2 linked regions of the Rhodovastum atsumiense genome follow. The protein of the gene in region 2 interacts with the protein of the main gene of each other region in a pairwise test. Links are inferred from orthologs where the notes say so. Each region holds a gene or a part of one and is shown on either strand. Other genes may lie near its edges. The genes, in order: NBY65_RS28360 and btsR.

Region 1 (8,544 bases), 3.5 Mb from region 2 along the record:
GTGCGGCCAGGTCAGCCGCCCGAGCGACAGCACCGCATCGGCCCGGTCCAGCACCGCCCGGTCCAGCCCCTCCGCCCCGCCGATCAGGAAACAGACCGGCCGGCCGGCTTCCAGCCAGCGCCCGAACTGGGCGGCGAAGGCCTCGGTGTCGGGCATGGAGCCACCGAGATCGAGCGCCACCGCGAAGGCCGAAGCCGGCAGCGCCGCCAGCAGCGCCTCGGCCTCGCGCCGGCGGATCTCGCCGGTACTGCCCCTGGCTTCGGCCAGCTCGGTCAGTTGCAGCGCCGGGCGCACCCGCCCGGCGTAGCGCGCGAACAGCTCGGCCTCCGGGCCACGCCCGATGCGGCCGACCGCGATGATGCGCAGCTCAGGCAGCGGAGGACGGATCCTCGTCCAGTTCCCGCCCCCACATCTTCTCCAGCGCGTAGGTGCTGCGTGCCTCTGGCCGGAACAGGTGGATGACGATGTCGCCGGCGTCGATCAGCACCCAGTCCGCGCCGGCGCCACCTTCGACCTGCACCCGCCGCAACCCGGCCTCACTGAGCTTTTCTTCCAGATGCGTCGCCATGGCGGCGATCTGCCGGTCGGCGAGGCCGGTCGCGATCACCATCCGGTCGGCGAAGGCCGCGCGCCCGGCAAGGTCGATGGTGACGATGTTCTCGGCCTTGTCGTCCTCGAGGCTGCCGACGATGACCGTCTGCAACTGATCGAGCCGCGACGACGCCTCGGCGGCAGGCGGGCGGCGGGCGCCGCGGCCGGGCCCGGCGGCGACGGCCTTCTTGCGGGGCGTGCCCGGCGGCAAGGGCAGAGCGGGTCCGGTGGCGGTGCGGGGACTGGCGCGGCGACGGGTCACCGCGACCTTCTTGGCAGGCGCGGCAGGCGGCTCGGTCGGCGGCGCAGGTGGCTTCCTGGCGATGGGTCCTACTCCCGGGATCGTCGTTGCGGCCCGGCGGCACGGATGGCACTGGCCGAGGCGGCATGCTGCGGCGCCGGCAGGAACACCCAGGCCGGCGGCGCCAGACCGGCCAGGGCAGGAGCGAACTGCGCGGGCACACGCGCCCGGCGCAGGCGCCGCGCGGCGAGTCCCGCGAGGGCTCGATGATTGTACGTGGGCCGCGGCAGCACGGCAAAGGGCATGCACCGGGCGATGTCGAGCCAGGCGCGCCAACGCGGCAGTTGCACCAGGTTGTCCGCGCCCATCAGCCAGACGAAGTGCCGGCAGGGGAAATGCCGGCGCAGCCGGCGCAGCGTGTCGGCGGTGTAGCGGGTGCCGAGCCGGGTCTCGATGTCGGTGGCCACGATCCGCCGCCCGTCGGCGATGGTGCGGGCCGAGGCGAGCCGTGCGGAGAGCGGCGCCATGCCCGCCACCGGCTTGAGCGGATTGCCCGGCGAGACCAGCAGCCAGACCTGCTGCAGCCGCAGCCGCTGCAACGCGCACTCGGCGACGTGGCGGTGTCCTGCATGGGCCGGGTTGAAGGAACCGCCGAGCAGACCGACACGTCCGCGCCGCCGGTCGCCGTACGGAGACGGTGCGGTCAGGGACGTCTCCTCAGGGCCGGGTCTGGCCGGTGCCGGTGACGACGTAGCGGAAGGTGGTCAACTGCTCCAGCCCGACCGGCCCGCGCGCATGGATGCGCCCGGTGGCGATGCCGATCTCGGCGCCGAAGCCGAACTCACCCCCGTCGCAGAACTGCGTCGAGGCGTTCCACATGGCGACCGCGCTGTCGATCCCTTCGATGAATTGCCGCGCCGCTTCCGCGTCCCCGGTGACGATGGCGTCGGTGTGCTCGCTGCCATGGCGGCGCACATGCGCGACCGCATCCGCCACGCCATCGACCACCGCGACCGACAGGACCGCATCGAGCCATTCCGTGTCGAAATCCGCCGGCTGCGCCGCCGGCAGCTCCGGCACGATTGCCCGGGCGCGGTCGTCGGCGCGGAAATCGCAGCCGAGCGCACGCAGATCGGCGACCAGCACCGGCAGCAGCGACGGCGCGATGGCGGCATCGATCAGCAACGTCTCGGTAGCGCCGCAAATGCCGGTGCGGCGCATCTTGGCATTGGCCAGGATCCGCCGCGCCATTTCGGGGTCGGCCGCCGCATGCACGTAGGTGTGGCAGAGCCCCTCGGCATGGGCCAGCACCGGCACCCGCGCCTCGCGCAGCACCCGCTCGACCAGGCCCTTGCCGCCACGCGGAATGATCAGGTCGATCTGCCCGGCCGCGCCAAGCATGGCAGCGACATAGGCGCGATCGGTGGCGGGCGGCAGTTGCACCGCCTCGGCCGGCGCGCCGGCGGCGCGCAGCCCCTCGGTGACCGCCGCGTGGATCGCCGCGGCGCTGTGGAAACTGTCCGAGCCGCCGCGCAGGATCACCGCACTGCCCGCCTTCAGGCAGAGCCCGGCGGCATCGGCGCCGACATTCGGGCGGCTTTCATAGATCATGCCGATCACGCCGATCGGCACGGCGACGCGGCGGATGCGCAGCCCGTTCGGCCGCGTCCAGTCGGCGAGCGTGCGGCCGAGCGGATCCGGCAACGCGGCGATGTCGTCCAGGCCCCGCGCCATCGCCTCGACCCGCGCCGGGGTCAGGGCGAGCCGGTCGCGGAAGGCGGTGCTGCCCTGGCCTGCATCATAGGCGGCCAGGTCGGCGGCATTGGCCTGCAGGATCGCCTCCGACCGCGCCCGCAGGCTGGTCGCAGCCGCCCGCAGCGCCTCGTTGCGGGTGCTTTCCGGCAGGCGCGCAAGCGTGGCGGAAGCCGCACGGGCGGCGGCGGCGGCGGTGCGAAGCCAGTCGGTGCTGCGATCGGTATCGATGTGCATAGGGCGCTCTCCGCAGTTATCCTGCCCCCCCGGCGCCGCTTCTGCCAGAGGCAACCCGCGGGACCCAGGGCCGCGCGGGACAGCCGGCAGCGAACGAGGGCCAGGGGCCGCCCCGCCTCAGTGGCTGGCCTCGGCGCCAGCCATGCCGCCGCCCCGGATCACCTGCTCCAGCACCGCTTCCAGCTCAGCCGCGCGGAACGGCTTGTGCAGCACCGGGACGCCGGCCTCCTGCACTTCCGCTGCCTTCTCGCTGTAGCCAGTTGCCAGCACCACCGGCAGATGCGGCAGGCGTGCCCGCAGCTCCCGCGCCAGCGCCAGACCATTGACGCCGCCCGGCATCATCATGTCGGTGATCACCACGTCCGGGCGCTCGCCACGCTTGATCGCCTCCAGCGCCGCCGCCCCCGTGGGCAGGTGGCGCACGCGATGGCCAAGCGTCTCCAGCACCTCGCTCAACAGTTCGGCGACGTCGGGATCGTCCTCCACCAGCAAGACCGACACCATGCGTTGACCCTCCTCGGCTGCCGGCGTCGCGGGTACGCCTTTCTCGTCCATCACCGGCCCATCCGCCCGCGGCAGCAACAGAGTGACCGTCGTTCCTCCCCCGAGGCGACTTTCGATACGCGCCGTGCCGCCGGACTGACGGGCAAAGCCCCAGACCTGTGACAGCCCCAGCCCGCTGCCGCGACTCGGGTCCTTGGTGGTGAAGAACGGCTCGAACGCTCGTCCCAGCACCTCAGCCGGCATGCCCTCGCCATTGTCGGTGACCGCGATACGAACGAAACGCCCGGCCAACCCGTCCGGTGCCGTCGCCGTATCGGGAAACGTGACATTGGCGGTGGCCATGTGCAGATGTCCCCCTGCCGGCATGGCATCCCGCGCGTTCACCGCGATGTTTAACAATGCCACTTCCAACTGCGTTCGGTCCACCATTACGGGCCAGGTATCCGCAGCGATGTCCATCGTGAGCCTGATGTCGTCCCGCAGCGATTGGGCCAGCAGGTCGCGGCTCTCTTCCAACAGCCGGCCCGGATCAAGCAATTGCGGTGCCAGGGATTGCTGGCGGGCGAAAGCAAGCAATTGACGGGTCAGGCGTGCGCCGCGATCCACTGCCTTGGCCATCGAGGCCTCCGCCACCCGCCGGCGCGCGGAATCATCGGAACTGTGCAACAGGGTCAGCCCCGTTTCGATCACCTGCAGCAGGTTGTTGATGCCATGCGCAACGCCGCCGGTGAGCTTGCCGATCGCCTCCAGCCGCTGTGCCGCGGCAAGCTGCTGTGTCGCCGCCTCCAGCGCCGCGGTACGTTCGGCCACGCGCTGCTCCAGCGTCGTATTGAGTTCCTGCAGCCGCGCCTCGACCTCGGCCCGGTGGCGGGCGATGCGGCGCATATCCACCACCAGGCCGCGCAACCCGACCGCCACCTCGCGGGCCTCGCGATACCAGGCACTGCCCAGGCCCAAACCAGGCCCCTGCCCGGCGGCATCACCGGGGAACCGCGCCGCTGTCGCCAGCGCCTCGCCCGGACGGGCGATCGCGCGCGCCAGCAGCCATCCCAGTCCGCCGGCCAGGGCCGCCGCCACGCCCGCGGCAAGGGCCACCTGCCGCTGTAGTTGCCGCACCGGCGCCAGCGCCACCCCGGCCGGCAATCGCGTCATCACCAGCAGCGACCGCTCGGGAAAGGCCCCGGAGGAGGTGATCGCGGCAGTGCCGACCAAATAGCTGGTCCCGTCCGGCCAATCCTGCAGCCCGGCCCCCACCGGCACGATGCTGCCCTCCAGCCCGGGCGGCCCCAGCAGCACCGTGCCGTCCTGCCGGAGTACCATGATCTCCGGCACCAGCGGCTCGCGCAGCATGGCGCGGAAGGCCACCATCATGTCGCGCATCCACTCCGGCGACAGCCGGGCCGCCAGCATCCCGAACAGACGCCCGTCGGCACCGGAAACCGGCACGCCGAACCCGGGCAGCGGCGCGATCCCGGACGCGGCATGGTCAGCCGCCGTCACGGATCCCCTCTGCGCATCCCAGGCATCCATGATCACCCGGCCATCGGGCCTGAGCAGGCTGACCTGGTTGAAGCCCGGGTAGGCCTCGCTCACGGCGCGCAGCAAGGCCCGGCGTTCCTCATCATCGGCCCGCAGATGGCGCAACGCCGGCATCTGGGCGGCCGCACGCAGCCCGGCCAGATGGATCGCCTCGCCCTGGACCAGCATGCCGCCGAACTGGCTGGCCAGCCGCTCCATCTCCCGCATCTCCCGCGCGGCGATCCGGTCGGCCGCGTCGTGCCCCCCGAGCAAAGCCGTAGCAACCGCAGCCAGCAGCGCGACCGTGCTGAAGGTGAACGCCAGAAGCGTTCGCAAAGGAGGAAGGGACCGACACATCACGGTCAGAATTCTAACGCATAGGTTGAATTTTTTCTGGGGAACGCCGCCTCGCCAGCGGCTCCGGACGGTCACAATCGCGTAAGCTCCCCGCCTTCCGCCAATGGTCGGGCAGCAGGCGGCGAAGCTTCGTGGCCGCATCACCGGTCAGGGCGAACCATGCCGGACATCCGGTCCATGACGAGGCTGCGACATATTGGGCCGCGACGTGGCTCCCACGGCCGTCGGGTCTGAGCATTCCGGGAAACAACCCCGCCCGGAACACCGGGCGGGCCGGACATCTCAGGCGGCTTCGGTCAGCTTCAACACCGGGCGAATGAAATTCAGCGCCGCCTCGAAGGTCGAAAGCTGCGCCAGCGGCTCGCGGCGCAACCAGTCGGTGACAAGCCAGTTCATGCCATCCGGCGTGATCAGATAGGCGGGATCGGGATTTTCACGCACCCAGACCAGCACATGGTCGCTGTCGATCTCGCCAGGGGACGGGCCGAACGCGGATGCGTCGCACAACCCCATGCAACGCCCCGCTTCCAGCCAGCGCGCCAGCAGGGCACGGTGGTTCGGCATGACGCGCTGTCGCAGCACGACGATATTTGGGCCAGAAACCTCCTGGCTCGGCCTGATCTTTCGTTTCAACATGCCACGCCCTCACGAAACCGTGAGAACTATTATCCACCGCCGGCATTCAACACCAAGAAGAGTTCTCGTCGTTCCGCCGATGTCGGCAGGGATGTGGCAGTCCTGCAACACCATTGCGGAAAAAATCAACCCAGGATCGACACTTGCGGCTTGTAACACGAGGCCACGTTTTACCTCCCGCGGCGTCACGGTGAAAGGATGACGTCCTTGAGATCGAGCCACTGCATTGGCGAGGACCGGAAGCCTTGCACGGCCCGGCGCACACCGTTCATGTGCAATGCCACGGAGATAATGATTCCGGGCGCGTTCTGTTCAACCAATGCCTGAATTTCATGGAAGATGTCGGCGCGGCGCGTCTCCTCGCCGGTGCGACGGGCCAGATCGAGCAGCTCGTCCATCCGGGCACTGCGGTAATGCCAGAGCAGGCTGTTCCAGAAGCCGCCCGAATGAAACCAGGGATAGAGGGCGGTGTCCACTGTCGGCCGGGCCGAGGCCCCATCGATGAACATGGCCTGCCGCCCCTGCACATGCGACGCCCAGGCGGCATAGGGCACCCGCTCCACGGTGATGCGGAAGCCGCCGGCCCGCGCCATCTCCCGCACCGCCAGCCCGAGCCGCACCTGCCGTTCCCGCTCGGCGGGCACGTGCAGCGTCACATCGATGCCGTTGGGATAGCCGGCCTCGGCCAGCAACTGGCGCGCCCGCGGCGGATCGGCGGCGGCATGGCCGAGCCGGTCCTCGTAATAGGGATGGCCCGGCGGGATCGGGCTGTGCGTCGGCACGGCCTGGCCGGGGAAGGCGGCCTCGATCAGCGCCGCCTTGTCGAGGGCCGCCACCAGCGCCTGGCGCACCCGCGGATCATCGAACGGCCGCAGGCCGTTGTGCAGCACCACCGCGTCCCAGCTTCCGGTCGGCACCGCATCGACGCGCAGCGCCGGGTCACCACGCAGCCGCTCCGCCGCCTCGGCCGAGAGCATCCACAGGATGTCGGCCGTGCCCTCGGCCAGGGCCGCTTCGCGTGCCGTCGCATCGGCGATGCCCTGCAGTTCCACCGCCGCCAGCCGGGGCAGCCCGCGCTCCCAGTAGGCCGGGTTGCGCACCAGTTCCAGCCGGTCGGGGCGCAGTCCGCCGCGCAGCATGAACGGCCCGGTGCCGACAGGGGCGCCGCCGAGCCCCTCGACCCGGTCGCGCGGCACCACGCGCAACGACCGGTCGGCGAACAGGTCGGCGAAGGCCGCGTAGGGAGCGGTCAGCGTAAAGCGCACCGTCCGGGCATCGATCGCTTCCACGCGCACCACCATCTCCAGCCCGGCGCGCCCGGGCGAGCCCGTGCGCGGATCCAGGATGCGCGTCATCGTCGCCATCACGTCGTCGGCTTCCAGGCGCCGCCCGTGATGGAAACGGACCTCCGGCCGCAGCCGGAACGTCCAGCTGCGCAGGTCGTCGGAGGCCGTCCAGCTTTCGGCCAGGCCGGGCCGGGTGACCATGTCGCGGTCGAAGCGGGTGAGACCATCGTACAGCAGGTGGACGGCGACATGGTCCTCGCCGCTGCCGGCCAGCGCGGGATCAAGTTGCTGGGGAAGCTGCGGCAATACCACCCGCAGCGTAGCGGCGCGGGAGGCAGGGTCGGTCGGAGGGGTATCCCTGGCCGCCAGTTCCATCGGGGCCACCTCGGCGGGGGCCGTTTCGGGGGTGGGAACCGGCCTGGAAGCAGGTGACGCCTCCGGTCTTGGCGCGCTCCCCCGTGCGGCGTTCTCCCGCGAGGTGGCCTGCGCCCTGGGCAGGGCCTGGGTCCGCGCCGGCCCCTGTACCCTGGGCAGGGTCTCGGCCAGCGCACCGACCGGGACCCAGGCACAGGCGGCCAACAACAGCACCAAGGCGGAATGCCAGCGGCGCAGCCCAGTCCCGGGAAGAGGAAACGACATCGTGCCCGGAACAGCGCATGACATGCCGGCGTCTTCCTAGGCGTGCACCGGCACGGACGCCTGGCTTGCCGCGTCCATCACCGCGCGCGCCGTCTCGGTCCAGGGGACCGGACGGAAGCTGCCATGCACCTGGGCTTCCCAGGCCTGCAGCCGGGACCGGTCCTGCAGGGTGTCGCGGATCACGCGCGTGGCGTCCGCCACGCTTTCGGGGTCGAAGAACCGCACCAGCTCGCCCCCGGCCTCCGGCAGCGAGGTCGCGTTGGAACAGACACAGGGCCGGCCCAGCGCCAGGCTTTCGGTGACCGGCAGGCCCCAACCCTCGTAGAGCGAGGGAAACACGGTGAAGCGGCAGCCGCGGTACAGCGCCAGCAGCTCGGCATCGGTCGGATCGGCGACGATGCGGACATGGCCGTCGAGGTTGTCGCAGTTGCGCAACTGCTCCAGCAGGTCGCCCACCAGCCAGCCGACCCGGCCGGCGAAGACCAGCGTCGGTACCTGCCCCTCCGGCAGTTCCTCCAGCAGCCGGCGCCAGACCCGGACCAGCAACGCGTGGTTCTTGCGGGCCTCGATGGTGGAGACGAACAGCACGTAGCTGCCCGGCGCCGGCAGGTCCGGCCGCACCGACCCGGCCTCGGCCTGCCCCTCTGCGGCCTGCCCAACGAAGCCGGTGCCCAACGGGATCGGACGCACCCGCGCGCGCAGCGTCACGCCATGGCGGTGGGCGTAGTCCTCGACATCGGCGGCGGTGTGGCGGGAAATCGCCAGCAGCACATCGGCGAGCGG
Region 2 (15,742 bases):
TCGGCTTCTACCAGGCCTGCGCGATCGGACGGGTGACACCGGACAAGGCCGTGCATGCGTGCTGGCCCTACATGGCGGCGCTGCTGGTGGCGACGATCATCGTCGCGGCCGTGCCGTGGCTGGCGTTGCCCGGGTTCTGATTTGGGGCGTTGCCCCAAACCCCACCAGAGGCTTCGCCTCTGGACTCCAGTAGGGGCCGAAAGGCCCCTGCACCCCGGATGCTGAAAGGGGGGGCGCAAAGCCCCCCTTTCAGCATCCGATGAACGAATGGGATCCAAGGGCCTCCGGCCCTTGGCGGAGGTGCAGGAGGCGGAGCCTCCTGCCGGGGCCGGGGCAGCGCCCCATAGGCGTTAGGATAGCGCCTGTGGGGCATAATTGACCTGCCTTTGTCGGCGTCGTGGGGGATCGGCGAGTTTGCGATGGACGCTGGCGGCGTTGGCGAGGAGCTTGAGCAGCCCGATGGCACCGAGCACGGCCTGGAGCAACGTGCGCAGGACCATTTTGGAGCTGCGCCACAAGGATGGGGCGGCGTTGGCTTCACTGAGGTCCTGAGGGGAAAAAGGCCAGGAAATCCCGGTTCACCGTGTCGCAGAGCAGCGCCAGGATGAGATGGGCATGGAGCCAAACCTGTCCGCCGGTCTGGGTGTGGGTTGGAAGGCGGTCGATGTGCAGCAGCGATTTGAGCCGCTTGAAGGCGAGTTCGATTTGCCAGCGCAGCGGGTAGGTGGTTAGCACTTCCGTGGCCGGGATCTCGCTGGGGAGGGTGGTGCCCAGGATGAGGAACTCCGCTGCGATGAGACTGCGGGGGTCGGGCGTGGTCTGCTGGCGGCTGGCTTTCTGTAACAAGCGCTTGCGATTGGCCGCGGCCTTTTCTGCGGGCAGGCGCAGCGCCACCACCCGCAACGGCAGCAGGGGGCGATCGCGGCCCGTCACAGCGTTGACGAGAACGCTGCCTACCTCGCCCGGCTGGGAAATCTGCTGCAGCAAGCGGATCAGGTCGAAGGGATCCCCTGTGTCATCGCGCAGGGGCAAGGTGTTCCAGCGCATGCGGACGATGAAATCGGCGCCCCCCTCGCCAGCCTGCTGCAGGTAGCGCGCCAGTTCGGGACCATTGCAGAAGCCACGATCGCCCAGACGGAGTTCACCCGGCACCGGAGCGCCTCGGCTGAACCGTTCGCCTTCCTTGGCATCGGTCAGTTCCAGATGCGTAAACCCGCCCGCGGCAAGGTCGTAGACCGCGTGCACCCGCCAATCGGTCCCCTTGCTGCCAGGTTGGCTGAGGCTGGTGCTGTCGACAATGCGCAGGTGTCGCCCGGCCCACAGCGGTGAGTGCGCCGACCGGCCGTGTTCCAGCTGAGACCTCACGATCGCCCGCAGAAAATCGACGGACTGATGCAACCGATCGTGCAGCGATGGGCCGCTCAGCTGGGCCACCCCCACCAACTCAGCCCAGGCCGCCGTCTCCTGGATCGACAGCCCCCCCGGACCGCGCGCCAGCGCCAACCGCAGCAAGCTCTCCGCATCCCGCACACCGCGCAGCCGGAGAAGCGCCTTCGTCTCACGCGCCAATCGCGACAGATCCAGATCGCGCGGCAACCGCGACCGAACCAAGGCCCAGTCATCCGCATGGGGAGATGCAAATGTCTGCATCTCCCTCATAAAATAAGCCAAACCCCTCAGCGCAAGAATATCCTAACGCCTATGGGGCAGCGCCCCGGTTCTCAGATCCCAGCCGCCGCCATGGCCTCTTCGACCGATGTTCCATCATGAATGATGGCCCGGCACGCCTTCATCACCGCGAGTGGCTGGCGTGCCTGGAAGATCGACCGTCCGAACAGGATCCCCGCTGCCCCCGCCTGCATGATTTGCGCGACGAGTTGCAGCGTGCCGCGATCGGAATCCTGGCGCGGCCCGCCTGCCAGCATCACCGGCACCGGTAGCGCGGCGGTGATGGCGCGCAGCGCGGCCACGCTGCCCGGCCAGTCGGTCTTGATGATATCCGCGCCCATTTCCACGCCAACGCGGGTATGGAAGGTGACGACGTCCGGGTCGAATGCGTCCGCTGCCAGGCCGCCGCGCGCCGCCATCGTCTCGATGATATGCGGCATGCCGGCCGCGCGTGCCGCTTCGTTCACCCGCGCGTTGTCCTCGAAGCTGCGGGTTTCCAGCGCGGGATCGTTATGGCCCACGAACAGGTAGGTCACCACGGCGTCGGCGCCGAGCGCCACCGCGTCGGCGACGCTCGCGACCAGGCGGGTGATGCCATCGGGATAGGCGAGCTGGGTGCCTTCCCGCCACATGGTGGTCTGGTCCAGCCGCAGGATCAGCGCCGGGCCGCCGCGCCGTGCCAGCCGGCCGCCGAGGCGCAGGGCGGTGCCGAGCGGCAGAATCACGCCATCGACGCCCGCCTCGGCCATCAGGTCCAGTGTCGCCTCGGGTCGTTCGAGGCCCGGGCAGGTGCCGAGTTGCAGCGCGTGGTCGAAGGCAACGCAGAAGCCGCGCCCGGTCCTGGGGTCGATCAGGCGCGACATGCGCACCATCTGCCCCGTCTTTGTCGGCATGGTTTTCGCTCTCTGTTGGTATCCGCGCCTAGACCAGTTCGAACGCGATGTCCGCCTGTCGCAGTTTCTGCCGGGTCGGTTCGTCCAGCCTTGCGTCGATGAAGACCCGGTCGAACTCGGACAATTCGCCGAAATGGTTCAGCGCCCGTGCCTTGAACTTCGAATGCGTCAGCAGCAGCGCCTTGCGCTCGGCCGCCGCCATCAGCGCGCGCTTCATGCGCACCACCTCCTGGTCCTGGTGATAGAGCGACAGGCCGATCACCGAGGAGGCGGAGAGGAAAGCCCAGTCGGCGCGCAGCTTCCCGAGGCTCTGTTCGCAGATCAGGCCGTAGAAGGCCTGCAACGTGTCGTTGTAGCTGCCGCCGGTCAGGATCAGTTGGACGTTGCTGCGCCCGCGCAGCAGCTCGCAGACCGGTAGGGAGTTGGTGATGACGGTGACGAACTCGATCGTCTCCAGCTCCTCGGCCAGCAGCAGCGTGGTGGTGCTGTCGTCGACCATGATCACGCTGCCGGGCTCAACCAGCGCGCGGGCGGCGCGGGCCAGCGCGCGCTTCTCGGCGTTCTCGTTCTGCAGCCGGTAGTGGAAGTTGCTTTCGAACAGCAGCGAGCTTTCCGCGGTGGCGCCGCCGCGCTCCTTGCGCAGCAGCCCCCGTTCCTCGAGCAGGTCGAGGTCGCGGTGGATGGTCATCCGGCTCACCCCGAGTTGGGCGACCAGGTCCTCGAGCGAGATGCTCTTGCGTGCCATCACGAGATTGACGATCTCGCGCCGGCGCTCGCTGGGGCTCAGGGGCTGGTTCATCGCTGTCTCCCCGCATGTCCGTTCAGCACCGTGCCGAAGCAATCCGGACCGCCCACCTGGCCTCCTTTCATCACGATCTCCACGCCATCGAGCGCCGGGTCGCGTGCGCGGATGCGGCACAGTGGCGCGCCGGGCAGCAACGGTGCCAGCATTTCCAGTGCCTCGATGCCCATGGCCTGCGCCGTATGGCTGGAACTGTCGCCGCCGGCCAGCATGACCCGGCGCAGCCCGGTCGCCGCGATCACCTCGCGCAGCGTCTGCCCGAGCAGGCCGCCGAGGATGCTGGCGCTGTCGGAGGGCGCCAGCCCGCTGCGTTGCAGGGCCTCGCGTGTCGGCGCGAGGCGCGGGTCGTCGCCGCCGCGAGCGGTGTGCAGCACCACGCCGGCATGGTCGCGCAGCGCCTCCGTGACCTGGGTGGCCAGCCGCGCCGGCCAGGACGCATCCTCGCGCCGCGCCACCATGGCGGCGGTATCCGCCGCGATCAGCGCGAAGCCGTTGGCCTCGGCCCAGGCGATCTGGCGCTCGGTGACCGGGGAGCAACTGCCGCAGGCGATGACGAGGCGTTCGGCCGGGCCGCAGGAATCCGGTGGCAGTCGGGGCGGCTGGCCCGTCATTCCCACCAGCGTCGGGGCCAGGGCATATTCCACGCCCGACGATCCCACCAGGAACACCGGTTGCGCGGCGCCCCGGCTGGCGAGCAGCCGTCCGCAGGCCTGCATGGTCGCGGCATCGAAGCCGTCGAGGATCACCATGTCGGCGCCGGCGTCGATCTCGGCGGCGAGGGCCGCGTCGGCATCCTCGCGCAGCATCCGGCGGAAGTCGAAGCCCACGATCCGTCGCGTCGTCTGGCGCGCGAGATGCAGCCGCAGGTCGGCCTCGTCCATCGGCGTCACCGGATGACGGCGCATGGTCGGATGGCGGTCGATGCGGAAGATGTCCTCGCTGCCCGAGAAGGAGCCGGCGGCGAACAGGGTGGAGAACACGACGAAGCGCTGGTGCCGCGGTACGCCGACCACGACCATGACGGCGCCGCCGAACACATCCTGCCCGATCTCGGCGGCGCGGCCGATATTGCCGACATGCGGCGCGGAATCGAAGGTCGAGCAGGTCTTGTAATGGCAGAACGGCGCCCCGAGCGCCTGCAGTGCCCGGAAGGTCGCGGGCAGCTCCGTATCCATCCAGGCCGGCGAGCGGCTGCGGCTGGTGCCGGCGACGCCGACGGCGGCCAGTCCCGGATAGCGCGCCAGATCTGCCGGCGTCGGCGTGCGCAGGAACAGCATCGCGGGCAGCCCGGCGGAAGCGACCGCCTCCAGCGCATCGGTCGAGCCGGTGAAGTCGTCGCCGTAGAAGGTCAGCAGGGGGCGTTCGTCAGGTCGGGAAATCGGTGGCATGGCGCCGCTCGGTCCGGTCTGCGAGGTCTGCCCATCCAGGCCGGAGTTCCCGGATGGCACATCGCGATGGACGGTTCAGAACATATTTGCTACGTCTATCGCCCACGATCTGTGTGATATTGTGATATGCAGGGATCGTTGTCAAACGCTTTGGTCCGCTTCGGCCCGTGCGGGCGCGCGGACGCCGCAGGAGGGCAGTCGCATGCGCGCCAGCAGCAGGATCGGCATCACCATGGGGGATCCCGCCGGGATCGGGCCGGAGGTGATCTGCAAGGCCATCGCCGCGATGCCGGACGATGAGCGCGCCGCGACGCTCGTGATCGGCGACCGCGTCTTCATGGAACGGGCGAGCCGGCTGGTCGGGGCGGATATCGTCTTCGTGCCGGCCGAAGGGCCCGCACCCGCCGGCAGTGTGCGCCTGGTCGAGGTGGAAGCGCCCAACCGCGACGCCATCCTGCCGGGCCGGCTCTCCCCCGATGCCGGCGAGGCCGGCTGCCGCTGCGTGCGCAAGGCGGTGGAGATGGCCCAGGCCGGGGAGATCGACGTCATCGTCACCGCCTCGCTGAACAAAGCGGCGCTGCGCGCGGCCGGCTATCCGCAGAACGGGCATGCCGGGCTGCTCGCGCATTTCACCGGGGCGAAGCGTTCCTATGCCGTGCTCGCCTGCCCGCAGTTCAGCGTCATCCATGTCTCCACCCATGTCGCGCTGGCCAGGGCGGCGGAGTCATGCCGGGTCGAACGGATCCTCGAGACGATCCGCGCCGGGCATGCGCACATGCAGAGCGCCGGCTTTGTCCGGCCGCGTATCGCTGTTGCCGGACTCAATCCGCATTGCGGCGAAAATGGGCTCTACGGTACGGAGGACGATGACTACGTGGTGCCGGCGATCACCGCTGCCCGGGCGGAAGGGATGGACGTGGCGGGGCCGGTTCCGGGCGACGTGGTGTTCAACCAGGCGGTGGACGGGAAATACGACCTCGTGGTGGCGCAGTTCCACGACCAGGGCCATATCCCGGCCAAGCTGATCGGGCGGCACGAGACGGTGAACGTCACGGCAGGGCTGCCGGTTCTGCGTACTTCCGTTGACCATGGCACTGCCTTCGACATCGCCTGGAAAGGTGTTGCCGATCCGCGCAACATGCAGGCGGCCATCGCCATGGCCCGCAAGATGCGGCCGGTATAAAGGCAAGGGCTCCACCCTTGACCCGGCGTCGTGCGCAGGCACGCATTCGCGTGACGGCACAAGGTCCCTGCACCCCGGTCTCGCTGCGCGGCGCCTAGGGCGTCGGATGGTGGCGGTCAGACGCCACCGCACTGATCCGGATATGCGCGCGTCATGCCGGCGGCGGGTTACGGCGGTAGCGAAGTTCCGGGGTGGGGAAATGGTCGTGTAATCCGGCGGCCGGATGATGCCCGTGGCGACACCAAGGACGGGCAACAACCGAAACCGGGAGAACCGACATGACACCCCAGGTGCCCAGGGCACCACCAGAAAAATTGTGACATTCAGGGCTGTGCCTCGGTGCGCTGATCAACGGGGCATTGCCCATGCCGTGTGGTTCATTGTTCGCGCGTGCCTGGTCGGGCGTAATAAATATTTGTCCGACGTGGCAAAGCGCCTTGTGGAGTGTCCTGCGATGCAAGTCTATGCAGCTTTGTACTCGACGATAAACGCCAAGCCATATGTTCTGGTGGCGAAGAAGCGTGAGCTCAACAGTTGGTGGAAAGGCAAGAACGAGGCTTGCCCGACCTATGTAAACGGAGCCGGGCAATGGGTCTTTCCGGGCGGAAAGGTCGAGGAGGGGTATTCCGTGCGGGAAAATGCGGAAAAAGAGTTCAAGGAGGAGACTGGTCTCGCATTTCCCGACTACGAAAAATCTGAAGAAAAAATATTTGCAAATGGCAAGTATACCTTGTGTACATTTAAGATTATCAAGAATCTCAAAGATATAGCGCAGGAGATCAATGACAACATCAAGGAAGTGCCGGGTTTCAGGCAGCCGTCGAGCGACAAGGTTAGTGATTGGGAGTTAGCTCTCGTAAATCTGGTTGAGCCAAAAGATCTGGATAAATTTCTTGGGGTTAACCAGATAAATTTCCTCCGTGAAGAAACGCAGCAATATGTCCTTGGGCTTCCTGATAACGACTACAGCCAGTCTATTGACTGGTATAAAAATATGGCGGGTTACCTTAAGGGGAAACTCGGCTGAGTTTAGGGCACGCCCTAGCCGATTCCGATTTTCTCCTTCAATGCCGCCAGGAAACGCCGGCTGACCGGCACCGTGTGACCCGCCAGCGTGCCGATCGCCCCCAGCCCGCCTTCCTCCAGCCGCACCTCGCGGATGCGGTCGAGATTGACCAGGAACTGCCGGTGGCAACGGAACATCGTGGTGCGTTCCTCCAGCGTGCGCAGCGAAAGTTCTGTGAAGCGTTCCTGGCCGTCCTGACCGACCACGAACACGCCGCTTGCGCGCGATTCCGCGTACTCCACCTCCTCGACCCGCAGCAGCAGGATGCGGTTGTGCCCCGCGCAGGGGATCTGCCGCAGCCGGCTGGCCGCCTTCAACACCGCGAGGTTCTGCGGCGCCCGGCTGCGCTGCAGGCGCTCCAGCGTCTTGGCGAGCCTCGCCGGATCGACCGGCTTGAGCAGGTAGTCGAAGGCGTTCTCCTCGAAGGCACGCACCGCATATTCGTCATGCGCGGTCAGGAACACGATGCGCGGCGCACGCTCGGGATCGAGCATGGCCAGCATCTCGATGCCGCTGACGCGCGGCATCTGGATGTCGAGGAACACCACCTCCGGCGACAACCGGTTGATGGCGGCGATCGCCTCGATGGCGTTGCCGGCCTCGCCAACGATGGTCACGCCGCCGGCACCGTCCAGCAGCACACGCAACTCGTCACGCGCCGGCGGCTCGTCGTCGACGATCAACACCCGCATCAGACGGCGGCCATCTGCATCGGCAGGCGCAAGATCACCTGGGTGGAGATGTCGCGCTCGCAGGCCACCTCGACGCCATAGCCCTCGCCGTAGCGGTTGCGCAGTCGCCGGTCCACCAGGCTCATGCCCAGGCCAGGCCCTTCGCCACCCTTGGCGTCCCCGTCGAACAGTCCGGCATTGTCCTCGACCGAAAGCAGCAGCTCGTCTCCGACCTGTTCGGCACGGATCCGCACCACTCCCGGTTCGAGGAGCTGCGAGGTGCCGTGCTTGATCGCGTTCTCGACGATCGGCTGCAGCGAGAAGGCCGGCATCCGCACATGCCGCAGCGCTTCCGGCACGTCGATCTCCACCTTCAGGCGGCCGGCGAAGCGTGCCAGCTCGATCTGCAGATAGGCGTTCACGTGCTCGATCTCGTCGCCGAGCGAGGCTTCCTCGGTCGGACGCTTGAGGTTCTTGCGGAAGAAGGTGGAGAGATTGAGCACCAGTTGCCGCGCCCGCTCGGGGTCGGTGCGGATCACCGATGACAGCACGTTCAGTGTGTTGAACAGGAAATGCGGATTGATCTGGGCGTGCAGCAGCTTGATCTCGGATTGGGCCAGCAACTGTTTCTGCTGCTCGTAGCGCCCGGCCAGGATCTGGGTGGAGAACAGCCGGGCCAGCCCCTCGCCAAGGCTGCGGTTGATCGAGGACACCAGGCGGGTGCGCGGCTCGTACAGCTTGATGGTGCCGATGACGCGCTCGTCCTCGCCCAGCAACGGGATCACCAGCGACGCGCCCAGCCGGCAGGTCGGGCTGATCGAGCACTGGTACGGCACTTCGTTGCCATCGGCGTACATGACCCGGTTGTGCTCGATCGCCTGCCGGGTCAGGTCGGAGGAAATCGGCGTGCCCGGCAGATGATGGTCGTCGCCGATGCCGATGAAGGCGAGGATCCGGTCCCGGTCGGTGATGGCCACGGCGCCGACGCCGGTTTCCTCGTAGATGATGCGGCTGATCCGCATCGTGGTCTCGCGGTTGAAGCCGTTGCGGAAGATGCCTTCCGCCCGGGCAGCGATCTTCAGCGCCTTGGCCGAGAACACGCTCGACTGGCGCTCCAGCAGCACCCGCCGCTCCGCCAGGATGCGCATGAACAGCCCGGCCCCGATCGTGTTGGAGATCCACATCGGCAGCGCCACGTGGTCGACCACCTTCCAGGCCACCTCGAAAGGCTGGGTGACCAGCAGGATGATGGCCATCTGCGTCACCTCGGCGAGAAAGGCCACCAGGGCGATGCGCCAGGGATCGAACAGTCGTTCGATCTGGCCACGGCCGACGAAGTGACGGTGCACCATCCCGCCGATCAGGCCCTCGGCCACGGTGGAGATGGCACAGGCCAGTGCGGTCGGCCCGCCCAGCGTGTAGCGGTGCAGCCCGCCGGTCAGCCCCACCGCGAGCCCGACCGAGGGGCCCCCGAAGATGCCCCCGAGCACCGCGCCGATCGCCCGCGTGTTGGCGATGGAATCGTCGATCTGCAGGCCGAAATAGGTCCCCATGATGCAGAACATGGAGAACATCACGTAGGCGGCGAGCTTGTGCGAGGGCCGGATGGTGACGTTCATCAGCGGCATGAACAGCAGCGTCCGGCTCAGCAGGTAGGCGATGACCAGGTAGACGCTGGTTTGTTGCAGAAGCAACAAGGTCAGAGTCAGGCGTTCGAACATCGCAGGGCATCCGGTGGGGGCGGGGCATCCTAGGCCCAACCGGCCGCCACCCGCCACCCGCCACCGCCGTCCGGCCGCTGGCCGCTGGCCGCTGGCCGGTCCTCGCTGACCGCTCAGCCCGCTCCTGCCGCCGTTCGGCAGGCCATGCTGCCACTCACCGGGATCGCCCCCACGCGCGGCCCCGGCCGTCCCTAGGATGGCGCCAGAGCTGAAGCAAGCCGTCGTGGCAGGAAGGCGCTCATCATGCACGCATTGTCATTCGTCATAGGGACGCTCTGCGTCCTGGCGATCTGTTACCGCTTCTACGGAATATTCTTCGTCAGCAAGGTACTGCAGGCGGACGATACGCAACTGACCCCGGCGCACCAGATGGGGGACGGGCGCAACTACGTGCCGACCCGGAAATGGGTGAACGCCGGCCAGCACTTCGCCGCCATCGCCGCCGCCGGCCCCCTGGTCGGGCCAGTGCTGGCCGCGCAGTTCGGCTATCTGCCGGGCCTCGTCTGGCTGCTGATCGGCGCGACCCTCGGCGGCGCGGTGCACGACACGGTCGTGCTGTTCGCCTCGATGAAGTATCGCGGCCAGTCGCTGTCGGAAGTGGCCAAGGCGGAACTGGGGCCGGTGGCCGGCTGGTGCACCGGCCTGGCGATGCTGTTCATCATCACCATCACCATGGCCGGCCTGTCCATGGTCGTGGTGCATGCGTTGGAACGCAATGCCTGGGGCACCTTCGCGGTGTTCATGACCATCCCCATCGCCATGGCGGTCGGCCTCTATGAGCGCATCACCGGCCGGTCGAAGGGCGCCACCTATCTGGGCGTGCTGGCCATCATCGCCTCGGTGTTCGTCGGCCCGCGCCTGCAGGGCACGATGCTGGGCGACTGGCTGACCCTGCATGCCGAGACGGTCGGCATCGCCATTCCCGTCTATGCCTTCTTCGCCACCACCCTGCCGGTGTGGCTGCTGCTGACGCCGCGTGGCTACCTGTCCAGCTTCATGAAGATCGGCGTGTTCGGCGCCCTGGTCGTGGGCGTGGTGTTCATCAACCCCGAACTGCGCTTCCCCGCCCTGACCCAGTTCATCCATGGCGGCGGGCCGGTGATCGGCGGGCCGGTGTGGCCGTTCATCTCCATCACCATCGCCTGCGGCGCCATCTCCGGCTTCCATGCCTTCATCGGCTCCGGCACCACGCCCAAGCTGGTCGACAAGTGGAGCGACATCCTGCCCGTGGCCTTCGGCGCGATGCTGGCCGAATGCGTGGTCGGCGTGATGGCGCTGATCGCGGCGACGGTGCTGCACCCGGCCGACTACTTCGCCATCAACGCGGCGCCGGCCGTCTTCGCCAAGCTGAACATGCAGGTGGTCGACCTGCCGCGGCTGGCCCAGGAGATCGGCATCGACCTCTATGGCCGCACCGGCGGCGCGGTGACGCTGGCCGTGGGCATGACGGAAATCTTCACCCGCATCCCCTGGTTCGGTGACCTCGCCTCCTACTTCTTCCAGTTCGTGGTGATGTTCGAGGCGGTGTTCATCCTGACCGCGGTCGACTCCGGCACCCGCGTGGCCCGCTACCTGATCCAGGACCTCGGCGGCGACGTCTATCGCCCGCTGAAGCGGCTGGACTGGATGCCGGGTGCGGTGGGCGCCAGCCTGGTGGCCTGCGCGCTGTGGGGCTACCTGCTGAACTCCGGCGACATCAACTCGGTCTGGACCCTGTTCGGCGTGTCGAACCAGTTGATGGCCTCGATCGGCCTGATGATCGGCACCACCCTCATCCTGCGGCTGGCGCGGCGGCGGATCTACATGCTGACCTGCCTGGTGCCGCTGGCCTACCTGTTCGTGACGGTGAACTACGCCGGCTACTGGATGATCGCCAACGTCTACATGAACCCGACGGCGAAGGGGTACAATCTCTTCAACGGCACGATCTCCATCATCATGCTGGTGCTGGGCATGGTGATCATGATCGCTTCGCTGCGGCGCTGGAAGGAACTGCTGCTGGGGGCCACCGGCACGCCCGGCGGCGAAGCCGCCCTGGTCGGCGCGGTGGGCGACTGATCCAACCCAAAAGGTCGTCCAGGAAGAGCGGATCCCGTCGGTCGCGATGCGGCCGGCGGGATCTGCCGTTTCAGGTCACTCCTTGGGGAAGTCGGTGGCCAGCCCGGTCTCGCGCCAGGCCTCGATCTCGGCCAGCCGCGCTTTCAGCCGGGTGGTCACCGCTTCGAGGCCGAAAGCCCCCATGACCAGGTGGCGCGGCGGGTTGGCGATCTCGGTGATGCGGATCATCGCCTCGGCCGCGCGCGCCGGATCGCCGGCCTGGGTGCCGCTGATCTGCGCCGTGGTCTTCATGCGGGCATGAGCGGTTTCGGCGTAGTCGGCGATGCGCGGCTCGGTGCGACGCAGCGAACGCCCGGCCCAGTCGGTCCGGAACGGTCCGGGTTCGATGCAGGTGACCTTGATCCCGAGCGGTGCGGTTTCGGCCTGGAGCGAATCCGAGAAGCCTTCCACGGCATGCTTGCTCGCCGCGTAGTAGCCGGTGCCGGGGAAGCCGATGAAGCCGGCCACCGAAGTGATGTTGATGACATGGCCGCGCCGCCGCGCCCGCATGCCGGGCAGCACCGCCCGCGTCATCGCGAACAGGCCGAAGACATTGGCATCGAACTGGGCGCGGATCTCCGTGTCCTCGCCTTCCTCGATCGAGGCCTGGTAGCCGTAGCCGGCATTGTTGACCAGCACGTCGATGCCGCCGAACCGGGCCTCGGCCGCCTGCACGGCGGCGGCGATCTGGGCTGCGTCGGTGACGTCCAGGTCGAGCGCCAGCGCACGATCCCCGGCTTCCTGCACCAGGTCCGCCACCTTGGCCTTGTCACGCGCCGTGACCACGGCGCGCCAGCCGCGCGCCAGCACAAGGCGCGCCAGGTCCCGGCCGAAGCCGGTCGAACAGCCGGTGATGAACCAGACGGGCGTTGTCTCGGCAGGTGTGGTTTCGGGGGGCATGCTTCGGTCCTTGGGATGAGACCCGGACACCTGGGACATGAGGCCGGGCGCTGCAAGAGGCGGTCGGTGGCGTATCGGTCGCGGGCAGGCCCGCGCGCGTCGGTCTGGCGATGGCCGCCGGGACTGGTAGGATCGATCACGAGGTGTGCCCGGCATGGACACGCGGTCAATGGTCGTGAGGAACAGGGAAGATGCAAGAGGCCGAACCGATTTTTGGGCGCGTGCTGCTGACCAACGACGACGGCATCGATGCGCCGGGGCTGCGCGTGCTGGAAGAGGTCGCGGCCACGCTTGCCCGCGAGGTCTGGGTCGTTGCCCCGGAACATGACCAGAGCGGCACGTCGCATTCGATCAGCCTGCACAGCCCGTTGCGGGTCAGTCCGAAAGGCGAGCGACGCTTCGCCGTGCGCGGCACGCCCGGCGACTGCGTGGTGATGGGGGTACGGCACCTGCTGGCGGACGGCCGGCCGGACATGATCCTTTCCGGGGTCAACCGCGGTGCCAATCTTGGCGTGGAGACGGTGTTTTCCGGCACCGTCGGCGCGGCCATGACCGCCATGCTGCTCGGCCTGCCCGCGCTGGCGCTGAGCCAGGCCTTCAGCGACGGCAACGCCGTGCCCTGGGACACGGCACGGGCGCTGGCGCCGGGGGTCATCCGCCGTCTCGCCGGCGCGGACTGGAGCCGCAACGCCTGCCTGAACATCAATTTCCCTACCTGCCCCGCGGATCGTGCCGGCCCGGTGACGCTGACGCGGCAGGGGGCCGGGCTGCTGGACGACATCGAGGTCGTTTCCCGCACCGATCCACGCAACTTCACCTATCACTGGCTGCGGCTGCACCGCTCGGCCCGCCAGGACGCGGAGCAGAGCGAAACGGCCGTCGTCGCCGCCGGCGGCGTTTCCGTCACGCCGCTGCGGTTCGAGCGCACGCACGAAGAGACACTCGTGCAATTGCGTAACATCCTGGGCTGACGCCGCGACGGCGTCGGGGGCGGCGCGGATCGATTGCCCGGCAGGGATCGTTGCGCAGCGGTCCGTGGCCTGGGCGCGGCTGGCATGCATCCTTGGCCTCCCGCCAGGGGAGGGGAGCCCTCTATCCTGGCGGCCTGCCCTTCTGGCCTTCCCGAGGGCTGATCGCCATGGTCATCCCTCGTGGCATCGCTTTGCCACGTGGCCAGTTCCAGGAACGACCCGCCCGTGCCTCTCGCGCCGAAACCCGCCAGCCCGGACAAGCCAGGTCTCGGCATTCTCCTGATTGTGGTGTCCACGCTGCTGTTTGCGGTGCTGTGGACCTTCGTGAAGGACCTGTCGCAGCGCTACCCGGTCTACGAGGTGACGTTCTTCCGCAACTTCTTCGCGCTGCTGCCGGTGATGCTGATGCTCGCCGCCCGCGGCAGTTGGGGCATGCTGCGGGTGCGCCGGATCGCCGGGCATGTCTGGCGGGCGGTCATCGGCGTGACCGCGATGGTGCTTGGTTTCCTCTCATATCATCTGATGCCCCTGGCCGATGCCGTGGCGATCTCCTTCATGTCGCCGCTGCTGATCACCGCCCTCTCGGTGCCCTTGCTCGGGGAGCGGGTGGGCCTGCATCGCTGGGCCGCCGTCCTGGTCGGTTTCGTGGGCGTGTTGATCATCGTCGACCCGGGCCGCGGCATGCTCACCCCCGGCGTGCTGGTGGCCCTGGCGAGTGCCGCCGCTACCGCCCTGGCAATGATCACGATCCGCCAGTTGAACAAATCCGATCCGCCCTTGGCGATCGTGTTCTATTTCACCGTGTTCTCCTCCATCTTCACCGCTTTGCCGCTGCCCTTCCTGTGGGTGACGCCCAGCGGGGCGGACTGGGTGAAGCTGGTCGTGATGGGGCTGACCGGGGGCATCGGGCAGTATTTCATGACCCGGGCCTTCGGCCTCGCCCCCGCTGCCGTCGTCAGTCCCTTCAACTATGCCGGGCTGCTCTGGGCCACGCTGTTCGGGTGGATCCTCTGGAACGAGGTCCCGCAGCCGCATGTCCTCGGCGGGGCGGTGATCGTCATCGCCAGCGGGCTTTATATCCTCTACCGCGAGACCCGGAAGGAACGGCCTGCCGACATGGCGGGGTGATCCCCGGTTGCCCCGGTCGGCAGAGGCACAACGGCAGTTCCAAAGAGAGGATTGTCTCAAAAACAATGCTGCATGCCCGCGCGGCATGTGTTTTTTAACGCAATTGATATTATAATAGTTTCCAAACCTGCGGGTTTGTGTCGCGCAGGGTGTCACATATAATGGTTGAAGTGCGATGCAGGATCATGTGCAGGCAGTGTCTCTGCGTATGCAACTGGCTTCCATGCCTTCACTTTGGCGGGGCATCGAAGATGATCTGTCGGCACTGGGGATACACTCCCTGGCTGATCTCCGCGGACGGGACCCGAAGGAACTGACGGCGGCCTATTGCGCCCGGACACAACGCCCCTTCGACGAGTTCATCCAGGACGTGTTCATCACCCTGGTGCGGTTTGCCGAGGAAGGCATGGCTGGGCCGTGGTGGCGGATCACCCGCAGGCGCTCCCGGGAGCGCGCATCCGATGCGGCCGTGGCGGCTTCACAGAAAACGCCGCATAATAATCACAATGCCTCCGTGTGGGCCGTGTAAAAATCTAAAATACCCATAGAAATACCACGCCATCGTGACTGTTGCCGAGCTTGCGGCTGCGGAAACCGGTCGTTGCCGTCGCGGGTTCCCCCCTGCGCTGTTACCCTCGTCCGCAGAGGCGCCCGATGTTCATTCACAAGCCCGTTCTGCTTCACGAAGTCCGTGTCGAAACCCCTGATCCGGTGTTCGCCGAGAAACTGCTCGAACAGTTCGGCGGCGCGACCGGGGAGCTCACCGCGGCGCTGACCTATCTCACGCAGTCCTTCCACACCGAGGATCCCGGCATCCGCGACATGCTGCAGGATATCGGCACCGAGGAACTCGGCCATCTGGAAGTTGTGGCCATGCTGATCGAGCAGCACACCAAGGGCGGCTCGGAACGGCTGCGCGACGCCGCCTATCGCAGCACCCTGTTCGCGATCCGCGGCCCCGGCGCGCATCTGGTCGATTCCAAAGGCTCGTTCTGGGATGCGCGCTACGTCAACGAGGGCGGCTACGTCGTGCGCGACCTGCGGGCCAACATCGCCGCCGAGGCCGGCGCGCTCGCGACCTACGAGGCGTTGATCGCCATGTCTCCCGACGACGGCAGCCTTGCGGCGCTGCGCCACCTGGCGACGCGCGAGGTGGCCCACACCCAGATGTTCATGACCGCCCTCAAGTCCATGAACAAGCTGGACGATCCCCTGTTCGGCGAGCTGAAGCCCGACGAGACGGTGAACGTCTAC

What was found.
Region 1: the proteins of btsR (region 2) and NBY65_RS28360 interact in binary tests that used the Escherichia coli proteins (3 or more experiments, as listed by UniProt). The link is inferred for Rhodovastum atsumiense from one-to-one orthologs.

Annotation. Positions count from the first base shown.
Region 1 is NZ_OW485601.1:6,295,529-6,304,072, forward strand. Bases 686-3,575 are described here. They hold NBY65_RS28360 (glutamate-5-semialdehyde dehydrogenase), read right to left. Parts: upstream 2,822-3,575; coding sequence 1,550-2,821; downstream 686-1,549. Other genes in these bases: rsfS (ribosome silencing factor), read right to left, coding at 686-853; NBY65_RS28355 (nicotinate-nucleotide adenylyltransferase), read right to left, coding at 922-1,539; NBY65_RS33940 (response regulator), read right to left, coding at 2,939-3,575. Outside these bases: NBY65_RS28345 (23S rRNA (pseudouridine(1915)-N(3))-methyltransferase RlmH), read right to left, coding at 1-366; more of rsfS, read right to left, coding at 368-685; more of NBY65_RS33940, read right to left, coding at 3,576-5,179; NBY65_RS28375 (hypothetical protein), read right to left, coding at 5,483-5,764; NBY65_RS28380 (ABC transporter substrate-binding protein), read right to left, coding at 6,022-7,710; NBY65_RS33945 (glycosyltransferase family 4 protein), read right to left, coding at 7,798-8,544. UniProt on the Escherichia coli protein: Catalyzes the NADPH-dependent reduction of L-glutamate 5-phosphate into L-glutamate 5-semialdehyde and phosphate. The product spontaneously undergoes cyclization to form 1-pyrroline-5-carboxylate.
Region 2 is NZ_OW485601.1:2,743,992-2,759,733, forward strand. Bases 5,835-8,833 are described here. They hold btsR (two-component system response regulator BtsR), read right to left. Parts: upstream 7,693-8,833; coding sequence 6,976-7,692; downstream 5,835-6,975. Other genes in these bases: pdxA (4-hydroxythreonine-4-phosphate dehydrogenase PdxA), read left to right, coding at 5,835-5,934; NBY65_RS12515 (NUDIX hydrolase), read left to right, coding at 6,167-6,961; NBY65_RS12525 (sensor histidine kinase), read right to left, coding at 7,692-8,833. Outside these bases: NBY65_RS12485 (TRAP transporter large permease), read left to right, coding at 1-140; NBY65_RS12490 (IS4 family transposase), read right to left, coding at 538-1,650; NBY65_RS12495 (class I fructose-bisphosphate aldolase), read right to left, coding at 1,722-2,561; NBY65_RS12500 (DeoR/GlpR family DNA-binding transcription regulator), read right to left, coding at 2,590-3,360; NBY65_RS12505 (four-carbon acid sugar kinase family protein), read right to left, coding at 3,357-4,751; more of pdxA, read left to right, coding at 4,954-5,834; more of NBY65_RS12525, read right to left, coding at 8,834-9,392; NBY65_RS12530 (carbon starvation CstA family protein), read left to right, coding at 9,636-11,450; NBY65_RS12535 (oxidoreductase), read right to left, coding at 11,526-12,389; 5'/3'-nucleotidase SurE, read left to right, coding at 12,581-13,360; NBY65_RS12545 (DMT family transporter), read left to right, coding at 13,586-14,488; NBY65_RS12550 (helix-hairpin-helix domain-containing protein), read left to right, coding at 14,664-15,017; NBY65_RS12555 (manganese catalase family protein), read left to right, coding at 15,143-15,742. UniProt on the Escherichia coli protein: Member of the two-component regulatory system BtsS/BtsR, which is part of a nutrient-sensing regulatory network composed of BtsS/BtsR, the low-affinity pyruvate signaling system YpdA/YpdB and their respective target proteins, BtsT and YhjX.